Regions from separate parts of the Caballeronia sp. NCF2 genome, predicted to be linked through region 4. Evidence: predicted binding sites of a transcription regulator. Region 4 holds the regulator's gene; each other region holds the start of a gene.
The links. The regulator LexA, encoded in region 4, represses DNA repair genes until DNA is damaged. The targets are predictions, from matches to a motif close to ACTGTATNNNNATACAGT.

Region 1: a site for LexA is predicted at 1,542-1,559, ahead of recA (recombinase RecA). Genes of this name have one in related genera too.
Region 2: a site for LexA is predicted at 2,293-2,310, ahead of NCS02_RS24850 (putative DNA modification/repair radical SAM protein). Genes of this name have one in related genera too.
Region 3: a site for LexA is predicted at 1,935-1,952, ahead of imuA (translesion DNA synthesis-associated protein ImuA). Genes of this name have one in related genera too.

Annotation. Positions count from the first base shown of each region.
Region 1 is NZ_JALQDN010000002.1:133,053-138,314, reverse strand. It holds gene recX (recombination regulator RecX) at 1-350, opposite strand, end outside; gene recA (recombinase RecA) at 370-1,440, opposite strand; gene NCS02_RS02830 (response regulator transcription factor) at 1,723-2,451, shown strand; gene NCS02_RS02825 (sensor histidine kinase) at 2,457-4,028, shown strand; gene NCS02_RS02820 (MFS transporter) at 4,262-5,262, shown strand, end outside.
Region 2 is NZ_JALQDN010000064.1:380,347-385,608, reverse strand. It holds gene NCS02_RS24855 (UdgX family uracil-DNA binding protein) at 1-1,069, opposite strand, end outside; gene NCS02_RS24850 (putative DNA modification/repair radical SAM protein) at 1,069-2,280, opposite strand; gene NCS02_RS24845 (hypothetical protein) at 2,394-2,615, shown strand; gene NCS02_RS24840 (hypothetical protein) at 2,723-3,028, shown strand; gene NCS02_RS24835 (hypothetical protein) at 3,337-3,636, shown strand; gene NCS02_RS24830 (aldose 1-epimerase) at 3,647-4,579, opposite strand; gene NCS02_RS24825 (phytanoyl-CoA dioxygenase family protein) at 4,576-5,262, opposite strand, start outside.
Region 3 is NZ_JALQDN010000080.1:18,777-24,038, reverse strand. It holds partial or broken gene NCS02_RS31060 (UvrD-helicase domain-containing protein) at 1-636, shown strand, start outside; gene flhC (flagellar transcriptional regulator FlhC) at 641-1,225, opposite strand; gene NCS02_RS31050 (flagellar transcriptional regulator FlhD) at 1,228-1,524, opposite strand; gene imuA (translesion DNA synthesis-associated protein ImuA) at 1,965-2,672, shown strand; gene NCS02_RS31040 (Y-family DNA polymerase) at 2,596-4,068, shown strand; gene NCS02_RS31035 (error-prone DNA polymerase) at 4,073-5,262, shown strand, end outside.
Region 4 is NZ_JALQDN010000011.1:13,581-18,842, forward strand. It holds gene NCS02_RS06880 (ABC transporter permease) at 1-448, opposite strand, end outside; gene nodI (nodulation factor ABC transporter ATP-binding protein NodI) at 453-1,415, opposite strand; gene NCS02_RS06890 (universal stress protein) at 1,729-2,238, shown strand; gene NCS02_RS06895 (DUF2939 domain-containing protein) at 2,274-2,873, opposite strand; gene NCS02_RS06900 (hypothetical protein) at 2,973-3,299, opposite strand; gene lexA (transcriptional repressor LexA) at 3,497-4,174, opposite strand; gene NCS02_RS06910 (sulfate ABC transporter substrate-binding protein) at 4,433-5,262, shown strand, end outside.

The DNA.
Region 1 (5,262 bases), on a different contig from region 4:
GCGTCTTCGAATGGGTCCGGCGGGTTAGCGGACGGCGGGCTGCGATCGGCGGCAGGCGCCTTCGGCTGCGCTGTCGCCTGCTTCAGTAAGGCGCGAGCTTGTTCCAGGCGGGCCGCGCGATCATTCGCGTCTACGCTGCTTTCATCCCTTTTAACAGGCTCGAAAACGCGATGCGCCGACGCGAATGACTTCGCGCCGGCGCGTTCCTTGTTGCTGCGCCTGAAGCCGCCTGACTTCGACGATGCACCGCGCCGCTCGCTGCTTCGCTCGTAGCGATCGACGGAATCGGAATCGTCGCCGGTTCCGTTATCCGCCGGGTCTGCCTTGGATCCGAGCCGGCGCGTCTGCATCTTCCTTCAGGCTCGATGCTTACTCGTCGTCGGCCGCTGCGGCGCTTGCGACGACAGCTTCGCCCAATGCAGCGACGCCCAGCGATTCGCGGATCTTGTTCTCGATCTCGCGCGCGATGTCCGGATTTTCGCGCAGGAATTCCCGCGCGTTGTCCTTGCCCTGACCGATGCGATCGCCGTTGTAGCTGTACCAGGCGCCCGCCTTGTCGACCAGCTTCGCCTGCACGCCCAGATCGATGATTTCACCCTGACGCGAAATGCCTTCGCCATAAAGAATGTCGAAGATGGCTTCGCGGAACGGCGGCGAGACCTTGTTCTTCACAACCTTCACGCGCGTCTCGTTGCCGATGACTTCGTCGTTCTTCTTGATCGAACCGATACGGCGGATATCCAGACGCACCGACGAGTAGAACTTGAGCGCGTTGCCGCCCGTGGTGGTTTCCGGGTTGCCGAACATCACGCCGATCTTCATGCGGATCTGGTTGATGAAGATGACGAGGCAGTTCGTGCGCTTGATCGTGCCGGTGAGCTTGCGCAGCGCCTGCGACATCAGACGCGCTTGCAGACCCGGCAGCGAGTCGCCCATTTCGCCTTCGATTTCCGCCTTCGGCACGAGCGCCGCGACCGAGTCGATCACGATCATGTCGATGGAGCCGGAGCGCACCAGCGCGTCCGCGATTTCGAGCGCCTGCTCGCCCGTGTCCGGCTGCGAGATCAGCAGTTCGGGCACGTTCACGCCGAGCTTGCCGGCGTACTGCACGTCGAGCGCGTGTTCCGCGTCGATGAACGCCGCTGTGCCGCCGAGCTTCTGCATCTCCGCGATCACCTGCAGCGTGAGCGTGGTTTTACCCGACGACTCCGGACCGTAGATTTCCACGACACGACCGCGCGGCAAGCCGCCGACGCCGAGCGCGATGTCCAGCCCGAGCGAACCGGTGGAAACCACTTGAATGTCTTCGACCGCCTCACCTGCGCCGAGCCGCATGATCGACCCTTTGCCGAATTGCTTTTCGATCTGCGAGAGCGCGGCGGCCAGGGCCTTGCTCTTCTCCGCAGTCATGCCAGCCGGGCCTTTCTTGCTTTCTTCCATGAATCGTCCTTTGCTATGATGAACGGCGTCTGAGGCAGTGTTCACGGGGTTTTTCGCCGCTCGATCGAGCATACGAAACCGCCCTTCCCACTCACGCAGACACTGTATAAAAAAACAGTAGTTTTTGCAAGCCTGTCGCGGCGTGGCGCAGCTTTTTTTCCACGTCGCCCAAGCACGCAAGAACCACGAACACCTGGAGACCGCCGCGCCGGGCGACACACGGTGCCGGCAATGCCGATGCGCTTCATCGCGCATGCATGGCGTACAAAGGCGCACACGACGATGCGAATCCTCATTGCCGAAGACGACAGCATACTCGCGGACGGGCTCGTCCGATCACTCCGCCAATCGGGATACGCCGTCGACCATGTGAAGCATGGCGTCGAAGCGGACACCGCCCTTTCCCTGCAAACTTTCGACCTGCTGATCCTCGATCTCGGCCTGCCGCTGATGCCCGGTCTCGAGGTGCTGCGCCGCCTGCGCGCGCGCAATTCGCAGATGCCCGTGCTGATCCTCACCGCCGCCGATTCCGTCGACGAGCGCGTGAAAGGTCTCGATCTCGGCGCGGACGATTACATGGCGAAGCCCTTCGCGCTCAACGAACTCGAAGCGCGCGTCCGTGCGCTCACGCGCCGCGGCGCGGGCGGCGGTCCGACCGTCGTCCGGCACGGCTCGCTCGCCTTCGATCAGATCGGGCGCATTGCGACCATCGGCGATCAGGTCATCGATCTTTCGGCGCGCGAGCTCGGCGTGCTCGAAGTGCTGCTGCAGCGAACCGGCCGGCTCGTATCGAAGGAGCAGCTCGTCAATCACCTGTGCGAGTGGGGCGAGGAAGTCAGCAATAACGCGATCGAGGTCTACGTGCATCGGCTACGGAAGAAGATCGAGCCGAGCGGCGCGAAGATCATCACGGTACGCGGTCTCGGTTACACGCTGGAGAAAGCGGCCGCCACGACGAACGGCGCGGGCGGGCCGCACGCCGGCGAGTCCGCCGGCCATCACTATAAGTAGGCCGCATGGCGTCGCCCGTTTCCCACGAAACTCAGCGAAACGCACAAGCGAACGACGACTCCGACGCGCTGCGCGACGCGCGCTACGCGAATCCGTTCGCGCCGCCCGACGAGCTCGAGCCCGACGCCGAAACGCATCCACGCTCGCTCTTCGGCGAGATTCTCGACTGGATGCTCGCGCCGCTGCTGCTGCTCTGGCCGATGAGCATCGCGGTGACGTATCTGGTCGCGAAATCGATCGCGAACGGGCCGTTCGACCGCGCGCTCGAAGCCGACGCCTACGTGCTCGCGCGCCAGATTCAGCCGGTAAACGGCGTCGCGGAACTCCGCCTGCCCGACGCGACGCGCGATTTCCTGCGCGCCGATAACGTCGACAGCGTGTTTTTCCAGGTGCTCGGCACGCGCGGCGAACTCGTCGGCGGCGATCGCGACATGCCCTTGCCGCACGACGACGATCGTCCGCAGCCGGGCATCGTCGAGTTTCGCGACGATGTGCTGCGCGGCAACGATATCCGCGTCGCATACACGACGGTCGATCTGCCCGGCCTCGCGCCCGGGCGCGATCCGCACAGCGCGCAGCCGGTGCTCGTGCAGGTCGCGGAGACGCTCGACAAACGCAGCCAGCTCGCCAACGACATCATCAAGGGCGTGATCCTGCCGCAGTTCGTGATCCTGCCGCTCGCGATCATCCTCGTATGGTTCGGGCTTTCGCGCGGGCTCGCGCCGCTGCACGCGCTGCAGTCGAACATCCGCGCGCGCCGCCCCGACGATCTGTCGCCGCTGCAGGCCGGCAGCGCGCCGCCGGAGATCGCGCCGCTCGTCGCGTCGTTCAACGACCTGCTCACGCGCCTCGAACAGAACATGGAGTTCCAGAAGCGCTTCATCGCCGATGCCGCGCATCAGATGAAAACGCCGCTCGCGGGCCTGCGCATGCAGGCGGAACTCGCGATGCGCCAGGACGTCTCGACGGAAGTGCAGCGCTCGCTAGAACAGATCGCGATGAGTTCCGAGCATGCCGCGCGTCTCGTCACGCAATTGCTCGCGCTCGCGCGCGCCGAGAATCGCGCGACGGGGCAGATATTCACGCGCATCGTCCTGACCGATCTCGCGCGGCTCGCGGTGCGCGACTGGGTTCAGGCGGCGCTCGCGAAACGCATGGATCTCGGTTATGAGGAGCCGCCGTTTGCGGTCGAAGTGGAAGGCAATGTCGTGATGCTGCGCGAGATGCTGTCGAACCTGATCGACAACGCGATCCGCTACACGCCGGCGGGCGGGCGCATCACCGTACGCGTGCGGACCGACGACGACGATCTCGATCTCGTGCATCTGGAAGTGGAAGACACGGGACTCGGCATTCCGGCGGCGGAGCGCGAGCGCGTGGTCGAGCGCTTCTATCGCATTCTCGGGCGCGACGGCGACGGCAGCGGACTCGGTCTTGCCATCGTCAAGGAGATCGCGGCGATGCACGGCGGCGCGCTCGCCATCGAGGATCACGTGTATCAGGACAGCCCGCGACTCGCCGGAACGCTTGTCCGCGTCAGTCTTCAGCGGGTTTTTCCTGCCCGGGACAAACCCTGAGCGCGAGCGCGGCGGATTCCCATTTCGCGCGCACGAAGCACGAGCATAGACTAATTTAGATGGTCGTTCGCATCACATATGCGCGGCTTCGGCGCAAATCGTCGTTTCGGACGTCACTCGCGTCCGGACACGCCGCGTCAGAACGCCGTAAGTTTTCGTTCCAATAATCCTTTGCACCGGGAGCCGCCTTATCGCGGACCGATGTAATCGAAAATCAGAACAGGAGACGATGCATGGCTACGGTCGAAGGGCGCGTGTCACACGCACCGATGACGGCGGAGGAGAAGAAGGTCATCTTCGCTTCGTCGCTCGGCACGGTGTTCGAATGGTATGACTTCTATCTGGCGGGCTCGCTCGCCGTCTATATCAGCAAGACGTTCTTCTCGGGCGTCAATCCGACGGCCGGCTTCATCTTCACCTTGCTGGGCTTCGCGGCGGGCTTCGCGGTGCGTCCGTTCGGCGCGATCGTGTTCGGGCGGCTCGGCGACATGGTCGGGCGCAAGTACACGTTCCTCGTGACGATCGTCATCATGGGTCTGTCGACGTTCCTGATCGGCTTCCTGCCGGGATACGCGACCATAGGCATCGCGGCGCCGATCATCTTCATCGCAATGCGGTTGTTGCAAGGCCTCGCGCTCGGCGGCGAATACGGCGGCGCGGCGACGTATGTCGCGGAACATGCGCCGTCGAACAAGCGCGGCGCGTGGACGGCGTGGATCCAGACCACGGCGACGCTCGGCCTCTTCATCTCGCTGATCGTGATTCTCGCGGTCCGCACGATCATGGGCGAAGAGCAGTTCGGCGCTTGGGGCTGGCGCATTCCGTTCCTCGTATCGATCCTGCTGCTCGCGATCTCGGTGTGGATTCGGATGAAACTGCATGAATCGCCGGTGTTCGAGCGCATCAAGGCGGAAGGCAAGACCTCGAAGGCGCCGCTCAAGGAAGCGTTCGGCGAGTGGAAGAACCTGAAGATCGTGCTGCTCGCGCTCTTCGGTCTGACGGCGGGACAGGCGGTCGTGTGGTACACGGGCCAGTTCTACTCGCTCTTCTTCCTCACGCAGACGCTCAAGGTCGATGGCACCAGCGCGAACATCATGGTCGCGGTTGCGCTGCTGATCGGTACGCCATTCTTCGTGTTCTTCGGGTCGCTGTCGGATCGTATCGGCCGCAAGCCGATCATCATGGCGGGCTGCCTGATTGCCGCGCTCTCCTTCTTCCCGCTCTTCAAGGCGCT
Region 2 (5,262 bases), on a different contig from region 4:
AGACATGCTCGCGCACGACGCCGGCACGCTGCATCGCGTCCTGAAGCAGTTGCCCGGCCGGTCCGACGAACGGCTCGCCCTTCAGATCCTCCTGATCGCCGGGCTGTTCGCCGAGCAGCATGATGCGCGCATCGGACGGACCGGCGCCGTGCACTGCCTGCGTCGCGTTGCGCCACAGATCGCAGCGGCGGCAAGTATCGAGCGATGTGGGCGCGTCCCGCTCCGGCTGCGCTGCGAGCGCATCGACCTGAACCGCCTTGCCGCCGAGCGCGCCGACGTTTTGCGCCTGCGCGACGCGTCGCGCGCCGCCGCGCGCATCGCTGACGAGCTTCGGGATCAGTGCGCCTTCCGGCAGCCCTTTCCAGAAACGCACCGGCATATGCTGTTCGAGCGCGGATTCGTTCAGTCGCGCCGGATTGAAGATGCTGCGGTAGTAGGTCATCCAGAGCGCTTCGGCGGCATCCGGCAAGACCGCCGCATGATCCGACGCCCGCGCGCGGCCGCGCTCCAGTTGCAGGCGCTCGCCGTCGAACATCGCGGCGCCGTCGGGCGTTGCGATGAGCCACGTCGAGCGTCCCATGCGCGCGGCGAAATGCTCCGCGCCCCACGCGAGCACGTCGTGATCCGGCTCGTACCACGCGACGAATTCCGGCGCGCCGAGCGACGCGTCGCGCTGCCGGAAGCGCACATACGCGATCATGTCGTGCTGCGCGCGGCGCACCGCCTTCGCCATCTTGTAGAGGCGCGCGCCGTCTTCATCGGCGGGCGATGCCACCGAGCGGTCGCCCTGCGCCCAGCGCCACAGCACGCGATATAAAAAGCTCCAGCGGCGCGCGTCGCGAAAATGCGCGGCGTCTTTCAGCAGCGATGCGAGTTCGCGCGACACGCGGATAGGCGGCGCATCCGCTGCCTTCGCCGCTTTTGCCGATCGCGCCGACTCGTTGAACAACGCCGGCTCCGCCTGAGCCGTACGCCAGTCGATCGATTCGGGCGGGAGCTTTTGCGCGAGCGCATCGAGCGCGGCGACGCGCCAGGCGTCGAATTCGTCGTCGATGGCGATGACGTGCATCAGATCAGCGAGAGCTGCACCGGGCCGGTCGCGAGCGCGCGCCGCAGACTGTCCGAAGGCGCTTCGTCGAGCGGCGGCCGGTAATCCGCCGTGACGACGAACGGCTTCACCTTGTCCATGCCGCAGCGCAGCCGCACGAGATCGTGATAGCGCACGCGCCGCTCGCGCCGCAACTCCACGATGCGCTTCGCGTTGCGCATGCCGATGCCCGGCACGCGCGCGATCATGCGCGCGGGCGCGGCGTTCAGATCGACGGGAAAGCGCTCGCGATGCGCAAGCGCCCACGCGAGTTTCGGATCGACATCGAGCGGAAGGTTGCCGGCATCGCCGAGCAGTTCGGCGGCGGCGAAACCGTAGCCGCGCATCAGAAAATCCGCCTGATACAGCCGATGCTCGCGCAAGAGCGGCGGCGCTTTCGACGGCACGCCCGAGGGGCTGTCAGGAATCGGGCTGAACGCCGAGTAATACACGCGCTTTAGCTGATAAGAGCCGTACAGCGTTTCGGCGGTGCCGAGGATCGTGCGGTCGTCGGTTTCATCGGCGCCGACGATCATCTGCGTGCTCTGCCCCGCCGGCGCGAACTTCGGCGCGCGCGGCTCCGCTTCCGATTCCTCGCGCGCGACGCGGATGTTGCCCATCGCCAGCTTGATCGTGCGGCCGCTCTTTTCCGGCGCGAGCCGCTCGAGGCTGATTTCCGTCGGCAATTCGATGTTTACGCTCAGACGGTCGGCATAGCGTCCCGCTTGCGCGATGAGTTCTGGATCGGCATCGGGAATCGTCTTCAGATGGATGTAGCCGCGAAATCCGTGCTGCTCACGCAGCAATTTCGCGACGAGAACGAGCTGCTCCATCGTGTAGTTCGACGAACGAATCACTCCGGAACTGAGAAACAACCCGTCGATGTAATTGCGACGGTAGAAATCCAGCGTGAGCGTAACGACTTCTTCCGGCGTGAAGCGCGCACGCGGCACGTTACTGGACCGGCGATTGATGCAGTACCGGCAGTCGTACAGACAAAAGTTCGTCAGCAAAATCTTGAGCAGCGAGACGCAGCGCCCGTCGGGCGTGAAGCTATGGCAGATGCCGGAGCCGGTGCTCGCGCCGAGGCCATCGATGCCGCGCGACTCGCGTTTGGGCGCGCCGCCGCTCGCACACGACGCGTCGTATTTGGCGGCGTCGGCGAGAATTTCGAGCTTTTCGGAGAGATCCATCTTGATTATGGTACTGTATGTTTATACAGTACCTCACGAGAGGCGCGGAGTCAAAGGTAATCACGGCATCGCACGCTTCGCGCCTGCCCTCGCAATCTCTTTCGGAGCCTTTCATGCGATTCGACTACAAGACGTTTCACATCGACTGCACCGCCCATCACGACGAAGACGGCAGCTACTACGCGCACGCACGCATCACGCGTCCGGCGGACGAGCGCACCGCGCATGCGGAAGTATTCGAATCCGGCGAGCTGGATGCGTTCGCGAGCGAGTCGGATGCCGTCCATTGCGCGCGGGCGTGGGCCATCGAGTGGTGTGACGAGGCGACTGCATGACAATTCGATTTCTTCCCGCGGCACGGTGATTGCGCAATGTAATCGGCGACGCCGCAGCTTTGCGCAAGGCGGCGCGCATCGAGATCATTGATCAACGGGAGGAAACCATGAAGAACGCCAAGAGAAGTTTGATTGTGTCGGCCATGATTCTGGGCTTGTCGGGCGCGGCATTCGCGCAAGGCGCGGGCGGCGGTGCCGGCGGCGGCGGCGCGGGTGGCGGCACGGCGGGCGGCAACGGGGCCGGTCAGGGCGGCACCGGAATGGGCACGCCGAACAGCAACGGTGTAACCGGCTCGACGTCGGGCGCATCGGGCTCGAACACGATGGATTCGTCCAAGGGCAGCAGCAAGATGCACAAGAAGGGCAGCTCGGGATCGAACATGTCGAGCGGCACCTCCGGCAAGTCGGAATAAACGTATTGAGTTTCCACGTTTCGGCGCGCCCGGACTTTCGCAAGTCCGGGCGCGTTTTTCGTGCTTCTTCTTTAAACCCGCACGCCTATCCCCACCAAGGTATCCCTGCCAGATAGGGATTTCTCGCGCCTTCCCATCGCCGTAAGGTAATCCCCGAGCGCCATTCGTCGCGCCCGGTGCGTCGTCATTTGTCGCGTCGGACGAAGCGAGCCCGCGCTCGATCCATTCATCCGTCCATCGGCAAAGCGGCAAGGAGTCCGAGACTCGCGTTCCCGGCTGCTTGTGCATTCGTTTCAAGGAGCTGGAACATGAAGGCAAAGATCAACCCGAAATTTCTCGCGATGATGGCAGCATGCGCGGTCGTGTCAGGAATCGGTGTCGCGCACGCGCAAGGCATGCCCGCCGATGCGCAGCAACTCGTCCAGACGATGCGCCCGATGTACATGTCGCAGGCCATGCCCGATGAATCTCAGACGCAAACCGCCGCGACGCCGCAACAAGCCTCCGGCGGCGACTCCGCGTATGGCGGCATGAAGCCCGCCTCCGCGAGCGGACATCGCGATAGCGACTGCAGCCCGGCGAACTGCAACGTTTTCTTCGGTCAGTAGGCGCGACGCCTTATTCCGTGTGAGTCGTCCAGGCGAATGTCGCGCTGACCGACTCGCCCGGTTCCAGCACCGCGCCGCCCTTCGCGGCGCGGTCGACATCGAGATTGACCCAGTCCGCCACGTTGCTCACCGGCTCAACGCAGAGCAAATCGGGATGCGACTTCGGTGCATACACCACCAGGGCATCGAACGGCGCTTGCGCGCTGAGCGTGACCGCGCGGCGTTCGTCGGGCCACGCGATCGTCGCCGTGCGCGACCAACCGGCGAAGTTGTTGTCGAGATCGAAGGCATCGGCGGGCATGCCTTCTTGCGACGCCATCGCATCGACGCACGGATGCGCGCCCGCATGCGTGGGCAGCAGATCGGGCGTGCTGTGCCACATCGACGCGACGCGTGCGTGAACGCGCGTATTGCGCGTGCGCGGATAGTACGGGTGATGTCCCATGCCGAACGGCATCGGCCGATCGGACAGGTTGCGCGCGGAGAGCGTCACGCTTAGCGTGTGGTCATCGAGCGCGATGTCCTGCGTCGCCTCGTATGCGAACGGCCAGTGACGCGCGGCATCGCGCGAGGGTTCGTGCAAAAAATGCAGACGCGCGCGCGCGTCCGACACATCGCCGACACGCCACGGCAAGCGCCACGCGTTGCCGTGCAGCGCGTGCGCAAAGGCGTTGCCGTCGCCGGAAAGATCGATGAGCGCACCGTCGAACACGAAGCGCGCATCGCGGATGCGATTGCAGTACGGCAGGAGCGGAAAGCTCGCCATGCCGAGCGGATCGCGTGCGGCCAGCGCGGCGGGCGTCGCGGGACGCAACCAGTCGATCGTACGTCCGTCGCGCGTTTCGTCGAAGGCCGCGATCGATCCGCCCACGTGCGGCGCAAGCAGCACGCGCCGCGCGCCATGACGCAGTTCGACGAGGGGATCGGACGGCGCGGCGCTCAATATGCAAACTGCCGATAGCTTTCGTCGAAGGTGCGCGCCGTCGTTTCCACCTGAGGATTGAAGCGCAGCAGCCGCCGCGCGCGCGGAGGCAACGCGGCGAAGACGTCGCGCGGCACGTCGATATGCACCTCGGGCCGGAAATACCACGCGCGGCTGTAGCCGATCACGACCATCGGACGCGGCTCGCCGATGAGATTCGGCGTACCGCGATGCAGGCCGCGCACATCGCGAATCATCACGTCGCCGACTTTCATCGGCACGCGCTCGGCGGGGAAGCGCCCTGCTTCGAGACCGGCCAGCGCCTCATCGCGCGACATGCGATGCGTGCCACGCGTCGTTTCGAGCGGACCGTTGCGGTCATCGACATCGACGAGCGGGAAATTCACCGCTAGCTGAAACGAAGGCGTTTCCGGCGCATCGTCGAAGAGCGGCGGCGTATCGCGATGCCAGTCCTGGAACTCGGAGCCGAGCACCGGGGTGTCGGTGGCGAGCTGGCACATCACCGGATCGCGCCCGGCCACGCGTTCGACGATCCCGACGATGTCTTCATCGCAAAAGACCGACGGGTCCGCGAACTCGCCTTCGAACGGCAGGGTGACGTAATAGCGGCCCGGTCCGCGATTGCCGCTCGCCGACGCCTCGCGCGCTGCATCGACGTGCGGTTGCAGAAGCGGCGCGAACGC
Region 3 (5,262 bases), on a different contig from region 4:
GTGCTCGCCTTGCTTGGGGAATCCATCCCGATCCGCGGCCAGCCGACCATCGGTTCCATCATGGTCGAAGATCCGTCCGTGCAGCCGCCCGTAGACGCGGTGCTTTGCCGCAAGAACGCGACGGCCATCTGGCAGTTTGCGGCCGGCATTGAGATGGGGCATCGTCCGGCGCTTCGCATGAACCCGAGCGAGATCATTGCGTTTGCGGACGGCGCCGACCAGTTGCTCAACGGAAGGCGGGCATTCCGGCCTACCGCTCTATCGTTGTTCAAAAACTGGCGAGAAGCGCAGGCCTTCGCGCGCAGCGCTGTCGGCCGCGATTTGCTGCCAGTCGTTGAGATCGTCGACGATCGGGGCACCGATTACTTGCGCGCGCTCGCTCAACGTCATACGCCCGAAGGCCAAGCTGACTACGTCATCTCGACCATTTATCGGGCAAAGGGTCTGGAATGGAAGCGCGTGCGGATCGTCAACGACTTCCGCTCCAAGATGGTTGACGGTCGGCTGACGTTAGACGAGGACGAGATGCGGCTGCTGTATGTCGCGCTCACGCGCGCGCAGCATGTGCTCGACATCTCGGATGTGCGGGACGAACTGCTGCGGCTCTTCAACGTGCCGAAGGCCGCGCGAGGATAGGCGGTCAGGCCGCTCTTGCTTGCAACGCGGCGTCGCGCTCGAGCGCGGCTTTCGCGGCCGCCTTCGTCTTGCCCGCGCGCGACGGCGGCTGGCAAATGCCGCAGACGATCGTGTGCGACGGCTCATGCGCGTGCGCGACGAACTTGCCGCGGCAACGCGTGCAGCCCGCGAGACGCAGGATGCCGGCGTCCTTGAAACGGATGAAGGTCCACGCGCGCGTCAGGTCCATCTGCAACGCCTCGCCGATCATGTCGAAGTGCTCTGCATAGAGCGAGTACGCGCGAGTCAGTAGATCCACGCGGTCCAAGCCCTTGCTGTTCGCTTCGAGAAAGGCGTAGACGTTCGCGAACATCGACGTATGGATGTTCGGCGCCCACGTCAGATACCAGTCCTCCGAAAACGGCAGCATGCCCTTGGGCGGCGATGCACCCTTCACTTCGCGATACAGGCGGATGAGGCGTTCACGCGAGATAGTCGGGATTTCCGATTCCAGCACTTGCATGCGCGCGCCGAGCTTTATCAGCGCGATGGCACGCATGACCTGTGCAGCTTCCTCAGCGAGGCTCTTCGAAGGCGTGGTCGTGGTCATCTTCAGGCCGCCAGAAGGATGTCGTTAGCGACGGCCGACGCCGTCGCTTCGTTGCTGCGAGCCGCGAGGCCCGCGAGCATCGCATCCGTGCTCATGCGGAAGAAGCACAGCACTTGCGACGACGATGCAAGCTTCTGCGTCTGTTCCGGCGAGAGCTTCAGCAGCAAGTCCGCCATGTCCATCGAGAGACCCAGATGCGACTGGGCCGCTTCCCGATCGGATGCCAGAACGCGTCGGGCGAGCATGAGGTAAGACATGTTCAGTTCGCGGATAGCGTTGAGATCAGAGGTGGTGTTCATAGCGGCGGACCAGTGAGTAATTTCGACCTTGCTCGTCGCGCTAACAACGAAGGGCGAACGAATTGTCTGATTACAAATGGCACTTTGCAACAATTAGTTACACAGGGTAAACGTTTGCGAGAGACAGGCCGCCTTTTCGCAATCGTTAGCGGAGGGTGAAATTCGTTTTGCCGAATGGGCGCTTTGCTACGATAAGTTCTTGGCCGCGGCCGCCATCTCGAATTTTGTTCCAACATTGGCAATTGGACGAGCGGCTACCACCTTCCTCGCGGCGGGAAAACCGATCGTCGGATAAAGTAAGTCCTACCGATTCGGCAATTTAGACTGACGTTTTCCTGCGACACGGTTACTCGCGTTGAAAAGCGTTACTCCGCTCCCCGGCTACCAAACGCCGCTCCTTCCTGTAGACTACTGTACAAATATACAGTGCGGGGTTCGACATGGGAGCGATAGCCCTCGTAGATATTCATCCAAGTTTGTGGCGAGGCTCGCAGCTGGCCTCTGCTCGCGTGAACGTCGTGCCGTGTGGATCTGAGACGCTCGCGGCAGAACTCCCAGGTGGCGGTTGGCCCAAGGGCGCACTGACCGACCTGCTGGTGCAGCAGCCGGGTGTAGGTGAGATGCGATTGCTGCTGCCGGCGCTGAAGGCTGTCGCCCAACGGCGCATTGCTTTCCTGCAGCCGCCTCATCGCTTTCAACCCGAAGCAGCGGCGTACTGGGACCTGCCTGAGACGTCTATCAACGTCGTGCGCGCCCAGAAGACCGCCGATGCACTTTGGGCGGGCGAGCAGATCCTTCGCGCGGGTACGTTCGGCGCGTTGCTCTTCTGGCAAATGCACGTCCGGCCCGAAGCCCTACGCCGCCTGCACCTTGCCGCCCAAACGAGCGAGTCGCTGTTCTTCATGGTCCGGCCGTTGGCTGCCGCGAGCGACACCTCGCCTGCCCCGCTTCGCATTGCTGTGCGCCCTGCGCGCGACAGCGTTTCATTGGAATTCGTCAAGCGCCGAGGGCCAGCGCGTGACGAGCCGCTTGTCGTTGGACTGACCCATTCGCCTATCCTGTTGAATCGCCATGCAAGTGTGGATCGGCGTGTATCTGCCGCACCTCAGCCGAGAAGTCTTCCAGCCGAGCTGGTCGTCCACGAGTGAGACGACTTCCGGCCTGGTCGTGCTCGATCACGAGCGTGTCGTCGCGCTCGATCAGGCAGCGCACGAGGCAGGCGTTCGCGTAGGCATGCGCAAAGGCGGCGTTCTCACGCTCGCGCCCGATGCGCGCATTCACGACAAAGACGAACTGAAGGAGCAGCAGGCCGTCGCGGACGTGGCCACCGCCCTCATGCAGTTCAGTCCGCAAGTGTCGATCGCTGAGGAGCAGACGGTCATGGTCGACGTGTCGGCGAGCTTGCGGTTATTCGGTGGCGTTCGCGCGCTCAGACGAGCAATCCGCGACTCGCTCGCCGCCTTCGGCTTCACGGTGCGGATGAGCGTCGCGCCCACCGGCCAGAGCGCATGGCTCATGGCCCGCTACCGCGGCGGCCGCCGACTTTCCATTCGCTCGCTGATGCGTCAATTGCCGCGCTTGCCCGCCCTGCTGGTGTTGGAAGCGCGACGCTACGCAGACTGGTTCGACGGCCTCGGATGCACGAGCGTCGCGGACCTGCGGCGCTTGCCGCGCGCCGGTCTGAAAAAGCGCTGCGGCACGGCGCTACTGGATACGCTCGATCGCGCCGTTGGGGATGCACCCGAACTCTACGAATGGGTCCAGACGCCGCCGTCCTTCAACGCACGTATCGAATTGCCCGATCGCGTCGAGCATGCGGAAGCCGTCCTTTTTGTCGCTCGGCGGCTTATCGTGCAATTGACCGGTTGGCTCGCCAGCAAGCAACTGGCGCTGACGCGCTTCTCGATCGAACTAGAACATGAGCGCGGGCGCGCGGCGTTGCCGCCAACGACGATTGAGGTGGCGCTCGCGGAACCAACTTGGCACGAGGAACACCTGACGCGCTTGCTCAAAGAACGACTCGGACGCGTCGAGTTGGCGGCCGCGGTCATCGCCGTGCGTCTCGAAGTCAACGACGTCGAAGCCGCCGAGCCGCCGTCCGACACGCTGTTCCCCGAGCCAGGCGGCAGCGCCGCCGATCATAACCGGTTGATGGAGCTGCTCGTCGCGCGTCTTGGACATGAGAACGTCTTGTGCGCCGCACCAGTGGCCGACCATCGGCCCGAGATCGTCTCGAACTGGGTTCCGGTGACGAGCGACGTCAAAGGCTGTGCCCTGCCCGGCGATCAGCCGCGCCCCTCGTGGTTGCTTGAGACGCCGATTCAGTTAATGACGCGCCAGCACCGCCCGTTCTACGGTAGTCCGTTGCGAACGGTATCGCCCGGTGAGCGCGTCGAAGCGGGATGGTGGGGTGGCGAGCTCGTCACGCGTGATTACTTTGTCGCGGAAGCCGACGATCACACCTGCTACTGGATCTACCGGGAGCGCGTCGGCAGCCGCGCCGAAGAAGATCCTCGATGGTTTCTGCACGGCCTCTTCGGGTGAAGCGATGGACGTGTACACCTCCATGCTGCCCGGCTACGCCGAGTTGCAGTGCTTCTCCAACTTCACGTTTCTGCGCGGCGCCTCGCATTCGGAAGAACTGATTCTGCGCGCCGAGCAGCTCGGCTATCTTGCGATCGCCATCACTGACGAATGCTCGCTCGCGGGCATCGTGCGCGCGCACGTTGCCGCGAAGGAAGCAAATATCCGGCTCATCGTCGGCGCGCATTTCCAGTTGACGAATGCCGACGGCAGGCCTGCCCTCGCCTTCACGGCGCTGGCCTTGAACCGCAATGGCTATGGGAATCTGTCGGAACTGATCACGCTTGCACGCACGCGCACGTCGAAGGGCACCTACCTCCTAACCCCCAACGATCTCGCGCGGCCGGAAGCGCCGTATGAACACCTGAAGGGTCTGCCGGACTGTCTCGTGATCCTCTCGCCCGAGTATCCGGCGAAGGAGGAACGACTCGATGCGCAGATGGAATGGCTAGCGCGGACGTTTGAGGGCCGCTGCTGGGCGGCGCTGACGCTCCACGCCCGCGCGATGGACGATATTCACCGCGGCATCGTCGAGTACGTCGCAGATCAACATAGCGTTCCGGTCGTCGCGACCGGCAAGGTCACCATGCACGTGCGGTCGCGCAAGCCGCTGCACGATACGTTGACAGCCGTGCGCTTGAACCGGTCGATTGCCGAATGCGGGTTTGAGCTCGCGCAGAACGCCGAGCAGCACTTGCGCGCCCGCCTGCGGCTCGCGAATCTCTACCCCGAGCGGGCGCTGGCCGAGACGTTGACGATCGCCAATCGCTGCACGTTTTCGTTGGATGAACTGCGGTACGAGTATCCGGACGAACTGATCCCAGAAGGCACGACGCCGACCGCCTACCTGCGACAGGAAACGTACATCGGCGGGCATCGACGCTTTCCACAGGGTATCCCGCACAAGGTGCAGACGCAGATCGAGCACGAACTCGCGCTCATCGCCGAGCTTCGGTACGAGCCGTACTTTCTGACCGTGTACGACCTTGTGCGCTTCGCACGCAACGAGGGAATTCTGTGTCAGGGACGCGGGTCAGCGGCGAACTCTGCGGTCTGCTACTGCCTGGGCGTCACGGAAGTCGACCCCGCACGCAGCTCCATGCTGTTCGAGCGCTTCATTTCGAAGGAGCGCGGCGAGCCGCCCGACATCGACGT
Region 4 (5,262 bases):
CCACGCCCGACAGCACCGACTTGCTCGCGGCCCAGACGATCTCGCCAAGCACGATATCGCCGAGCGTGAGCGGCGTGTGCATGATCGCTTCCCAGGTGCGCTGAACGTGCATGCGCGAGAAGCCCGAGTACATCGATTCGAAGCTCGCGGACATCATCACGCTCGACGCCGCCGTGCCCGCCGCGAGGAACGCGATATACGACACGCCGTCGACGTGCCCGACCATCAGGCCCAGACCGAGGCCGAGGCCGAAGAGGTAGATCATCGGATCGGCGAGATTGCCGATCATCGAGGCGATCGCGAGTTTCTTCCAGACGAGATAGTTGCGCCGCCACACGGACATCCAGTGCGTGGCGTTCGCGGGCAACGCGCTGGAAAGCGGCGTGAGGTTTTGTGCGCGCTTCGGCTCGCGCTGTTTGTCGATGCGGGATCGTTCGAGCGTATCCATTGGCTCAGTCCACCATCTCACGTCCGGTGAGACGCAGGAAAACATCTTCGAGATTCGCCGGACGATGCAGATAGCGCACGTCCGCGCGGCCCTTCACGCGCGCATGCACGGGCTGCGGATCGTCGACGTAGCAAAAGAGCGTCTCGCCGCTCACTTCCATGCGCGCGACGAGCGGCGCAAGCTCGGCGGCGAGCGCTTGCGGATCGGGTCCGTAGATTTCGATCACGTCCGAGCCGATCACCGATTCGATCAGCTCGCGCGGCCGTCCTTCGGCGATCTTGCGGCCCTCCTCGATCACGCACAGGCGATCGCAGAGACGCTCGGCTTCTTCCATGAAATGCGTCGTCAGCAGAATGGTCTTGCCGCGCGCAAGCAGCGAGCGCAGACGCTCCCAGATCAGATGCCGCGCTTGCGGATCGAGCCCGGTGGTCGGTTCGTCCATCACGAGCACATCGGGATCGTTGACGAGCGCGCGCGCGAGCGTGAGACGCCGCTTCATGCCGCCCGACAACTCGCCGACGCGCGCATCGGCCTTGCTCTCCAGCCGCGCGAACTCCAGGAGCGACGGCACGAGCGCATCCATGCGCGCGCCCGTCAGGCCGAAGTAGCGGCCGAACACCGTCAGATTTTCGCGGACAGTGAAATCGGGATCGAGATTGTCGAACTGCGGTACGACGCCCACGCGCTCGCGGGCGAATCGGGCGCGCGCGGGCACCGGCTCGCCGACGAGACGGATCGCGCCGCTATCGGGCGAAGTGATGCCGAGCAGCATCTTGAGCGTCGTCGTCTTGCCCGCGCCGTTCGGTCCGAGCAGTCCGAAGCATTCGCCGGGCCGCACATCGAACGACAGGCCGTCGACGACCGTGCGCTCGCCGTAGTGCTTCCTTACTTCGCTGAATTCGATGGCGGGTGCGCGGTTTCCATCGGCGTCGCGTGTAGCGCTTTGTTGCAAAGATTGATCAGTCATGCATCTGTGCGCAGGGAAAGCCGGATGAGGGAAATCCAGCGGGCTAGTGTAATCCATTGCACCAAGGCGGCGCTTGGCGTGCAACCGCATGCTGCGCGGGCGTGTCAAACCCGTGCGGGGCGCGTCGAACCGGTTCCGGCCGAAAGTGCCAGAGGCTTGTCCGTCGACGTTTTTGTGGTTCTGGCACGGTGCGAGCTAGCGTGTTCGCGCCGGTAAGCGTTTTCCAGCGTTGTCTCCCATGGGACGACGCACGATGATGAATCAACGCCGCGGGCAAGCCGCGCTCAACGGCACGTTGGCCAGGGAGGTCAAGATGGAGAGCTACCGAAAAATCCTGCTGTGCTACGACGGCTCCAGAGAAGGCCGCAAGGCACTGCGTCAGGGCGCCAATCTCGCGCTCGACCTGAATGCGGAGACGCATGTGCTCGCGGTGGTGGATATGCGCTCGAGCATCGCGCAGAGCGCCGGACTGCTAACCGACATGGCCTGCGGACGCTTCGAAGAGGCCGCGCGCGACATCCTGCAAGAGGGCGTCGAATGGCTGCGCGAGCGTGGCCTTCAGGCACAGGGACATTTCGCGTTCGGCCATCCGATCGACGAAATCGCGGCGCTCGCCGACAGCCTTCAGGTCGATCTCGTCGTCGTCGGGCATCGCTGCCGCAGCGGCCTCGCGCGCTGGTGGATGGGCGCGGGCAACACGCCGCTGCTGGATCGCGTGAAGTGCAGCATCCTGGTTGCCGTCTGTCAGGCCGGTGAATCGGCCGAAGCGGAAGACGAAGCGGCGTACGCGGCGAAGCCCGTCAAGGCCGAAGCCGGGGCGTGATGCGGTGCGAAGCGTGAGCCGCGACGCTTGACGCGTCAACCGTTGAGATCGACCGCGACGAGCTTCCACGACACGAGCCCGTTGCGGTGGAAGATCGCGGAGTATCGCGCATCGCCGGCGCCGTGTTGATACGTGACGACGAACGTGTTCAGGCTTCGATAACCCGCCGTCGTCTGCGGTGGCTCTTTCGGCGGCTGCCGTGCGGTCGTGACGCCGGACGCGGGCCCATTCCCCCCATTCGCTGGTGCGCCGTCGCCAGCTTGCGGCGGACGCTCGCCCGGATCGCCGCGCGGCGGGATGCCGTTCAGAATCGCCGCGACGCCGTCCGGTGTGGCATACGAATCCACCAGCGGACCGACGAGCGCCGCGCCGATCATCGCACCGATGATCGCGAGCGGATTCCCGCTCTTTTGAATATCCACGCGACGCGTGAGCAGCGCCGCGATCTGGTCCTTGAGGCTCGCGCGCAGCGCCGGAAAATCGACGTATTCGTTGACGGTTTGCGCATCGCGGGCATCGGCCGCGCGCTTCACGCGATCGAGTGCGATGTAAGGCGATGCGTAAACGAAACCGAGCGCCGCGACGATAACCAGGACGACGAGCGTAACGACAATAGAACGGGTAGTGCGGGACATGCTTGGGCCAAGCCTCTTGCAAAACGTGAATTACGGATTGACCGCGCGGGCGCCGGTTAAATCCCGTGAATTCACGTCGTGCGTGCGATGGCGTTCCATTCAGGCGAGGATTCCGCCGGCCAGCCCGGCATTTTCCTCGGCGATGCAGCGGTCGATCATGCGCGAAACCTCGTCGATCTTGCCCACCAGAATCACGCGCGATTGCCCGCGATACACGCGCACTGGCGCGCGCTGCTCGGCCTCGGCGTGCACCGTGCTGTTGAGGGAAACGCGAGCGAAGGCCGGCTGACGGGACGGCAACGCGGGCATTTCGTTGAAGAGATCGGGCGTGGCTTCGGCGCGCGGCATGCCGCAGGCGATCAGCGTGCGCAGATGGCGCAGGCGGCCGAATTGACGGAAGGGCAGCAGACGGGCAAAACGTTCCATGATGACTCTCCAGACGATAGGACGCACCGCGGCGCACCGCGCGCGGTGGCCGTCATGCTTGTTGTGTTGTGAGACGCCTGAATCAGGTGTCGAAAGCGGTTGGTGAGGCTATCTTGCGATGTCAATGAGACATTTCGTGTCTCGGTGCGAAAGTAATGTGCTTCGACTTTCGTGCCTTGCCCGTTCGCGGGCCAACATCAGAATTCGCCGGAGCGGATCAGCCCGACGGCAATGCCTTCAAGCGCGAAATCGCCGCTGCCGGCGCGCACGAAGATGTTTTCATACTCGGGGTTTTCGGCGATGAGTTCGACGCCGTCCGCGCGCCGTTTCCAGCGCTTGACCGTGACGTCGTCGCCAAGACGCGCGACGACGATCTGTCCGTCTTTCGCTTCGTTGCGCTTTTGCACGGCGAGAAGATCGCCGTCGAGAATGCCTGCGTCGCGCATCGAGAGGCCGCGCACCTTCAACAGATAGTCCGGCTTGCTGGAGAAGAGCGCGGGGTCGCACGCATAGTGCTGCGAGATGTGCTCTTGCGCGAGGATAGGACTCCCCGCCGCGACCCGGCCGACGAGCGGCAGAGACAATTGCATGATGCTCTGATGCGGCAGCGTGAACTGATGCGGCAGCTCCTCGGACCGATCGATGCGAGATGCATCGCCGAGCAGCCGGATGCCGCGCGACGAACCCGCCGCCAGCTCGATGACGCCCTTGCGGGCCAGCGCCCTGAGGTGCTCCTCGGCGGAATTGGCCGAACTGAAGCCGAGCTCCGCCGCGATCTCGGCGCGCGTGGGCGGAAAGCCCGTGCGGTCGATCGCGCGCTGGATGAGTTCGAACACCTGCTGCTGCCGCGCGGTAAGTTTTGATGTTTTGGTCACTGGCTCGAGCCCCTGATGCACTGTATGAATGGACAGGTGACTGTATTTTTATACAGTATTTGGCGCTTTTCAAGCTTTACTTTAAGTTCGCGGCCACGAAGCCTCCGCACCGTCGGATCGCGCCCGCCGGCGCTTCTTCCATCCAGGAATATCGTTCTTAGCAGTTTTACGTATAAAAAAGTGAATAACGATTATTTTCAATCATATAGAGGCCTCGTTAGACTGATTCCGTCAATTCGATAAGACGGAGAACGGGGAATGCAAAGCATCAACACGGGATTGCGACGGCTTCTTGCTGCGGCGACGCTCGGCGCGGCGGGTTTGATCATGACGGCGCCGGCGCAGGCGGATACGTCGTTTCTGAACGTTTCCTACGACCCGACTCGCGAGCTGTATCAGGACTTCAATCAGGCTTTCGCGAAAAAGTGGAAGGCGGAGACGGGCGAGACCGTAACCTTCAAGCAGTCGCATGGCGGGTCGGGCGGCCAGGCGCGCGCGGTCATCGACGGACTGCAGGCGGACGTCGTTACGCTCGCACTCGCTTATGACATCGACGCGCTCGCGGGCAAGGGACTCGTCGGCGCGGACTGGCAGAAGCGCCTGCCGGACAACGCATCGCCGTACACGTCGACGATCGTGTTTCTCGTGCGCAAGGGCAATCCGAAGCACATCAAGGACTGGGACGATCTGACGAAGCCGGGCGTGTCGATCGTCACGCCGAATCCGAAGACATCGGGCGGCGCGCGCTGGAACTACCTCGCGGCGTGGGCGTACGCGCAGCACAAGCCGGGCGGCAACGAGCAGACCGCCAAGGAGTTCGTGACGAAGCTCTACAAGAACGCCGGCGTGCTGGATTCCGGCGCGCGCGGCGCGACGACGAGCTTCGTGCAGCGCGGTCAGGGCGACGTGCTCATCGCGTGGGAAAACGAGGCGTTCCTGTCCCTGAAGGAATTCGGTCCGGACAAGTTCGAGATCGTGGTGCCGTCCGTGAGCATTCTGGCGGAGCCGCCGGTCGCGGTGGTCGACAAGGTCGTCGACAAACACGGCACGCGCAAGCTCGCCGAAGCGTATCTCAAGTATCTGTATAG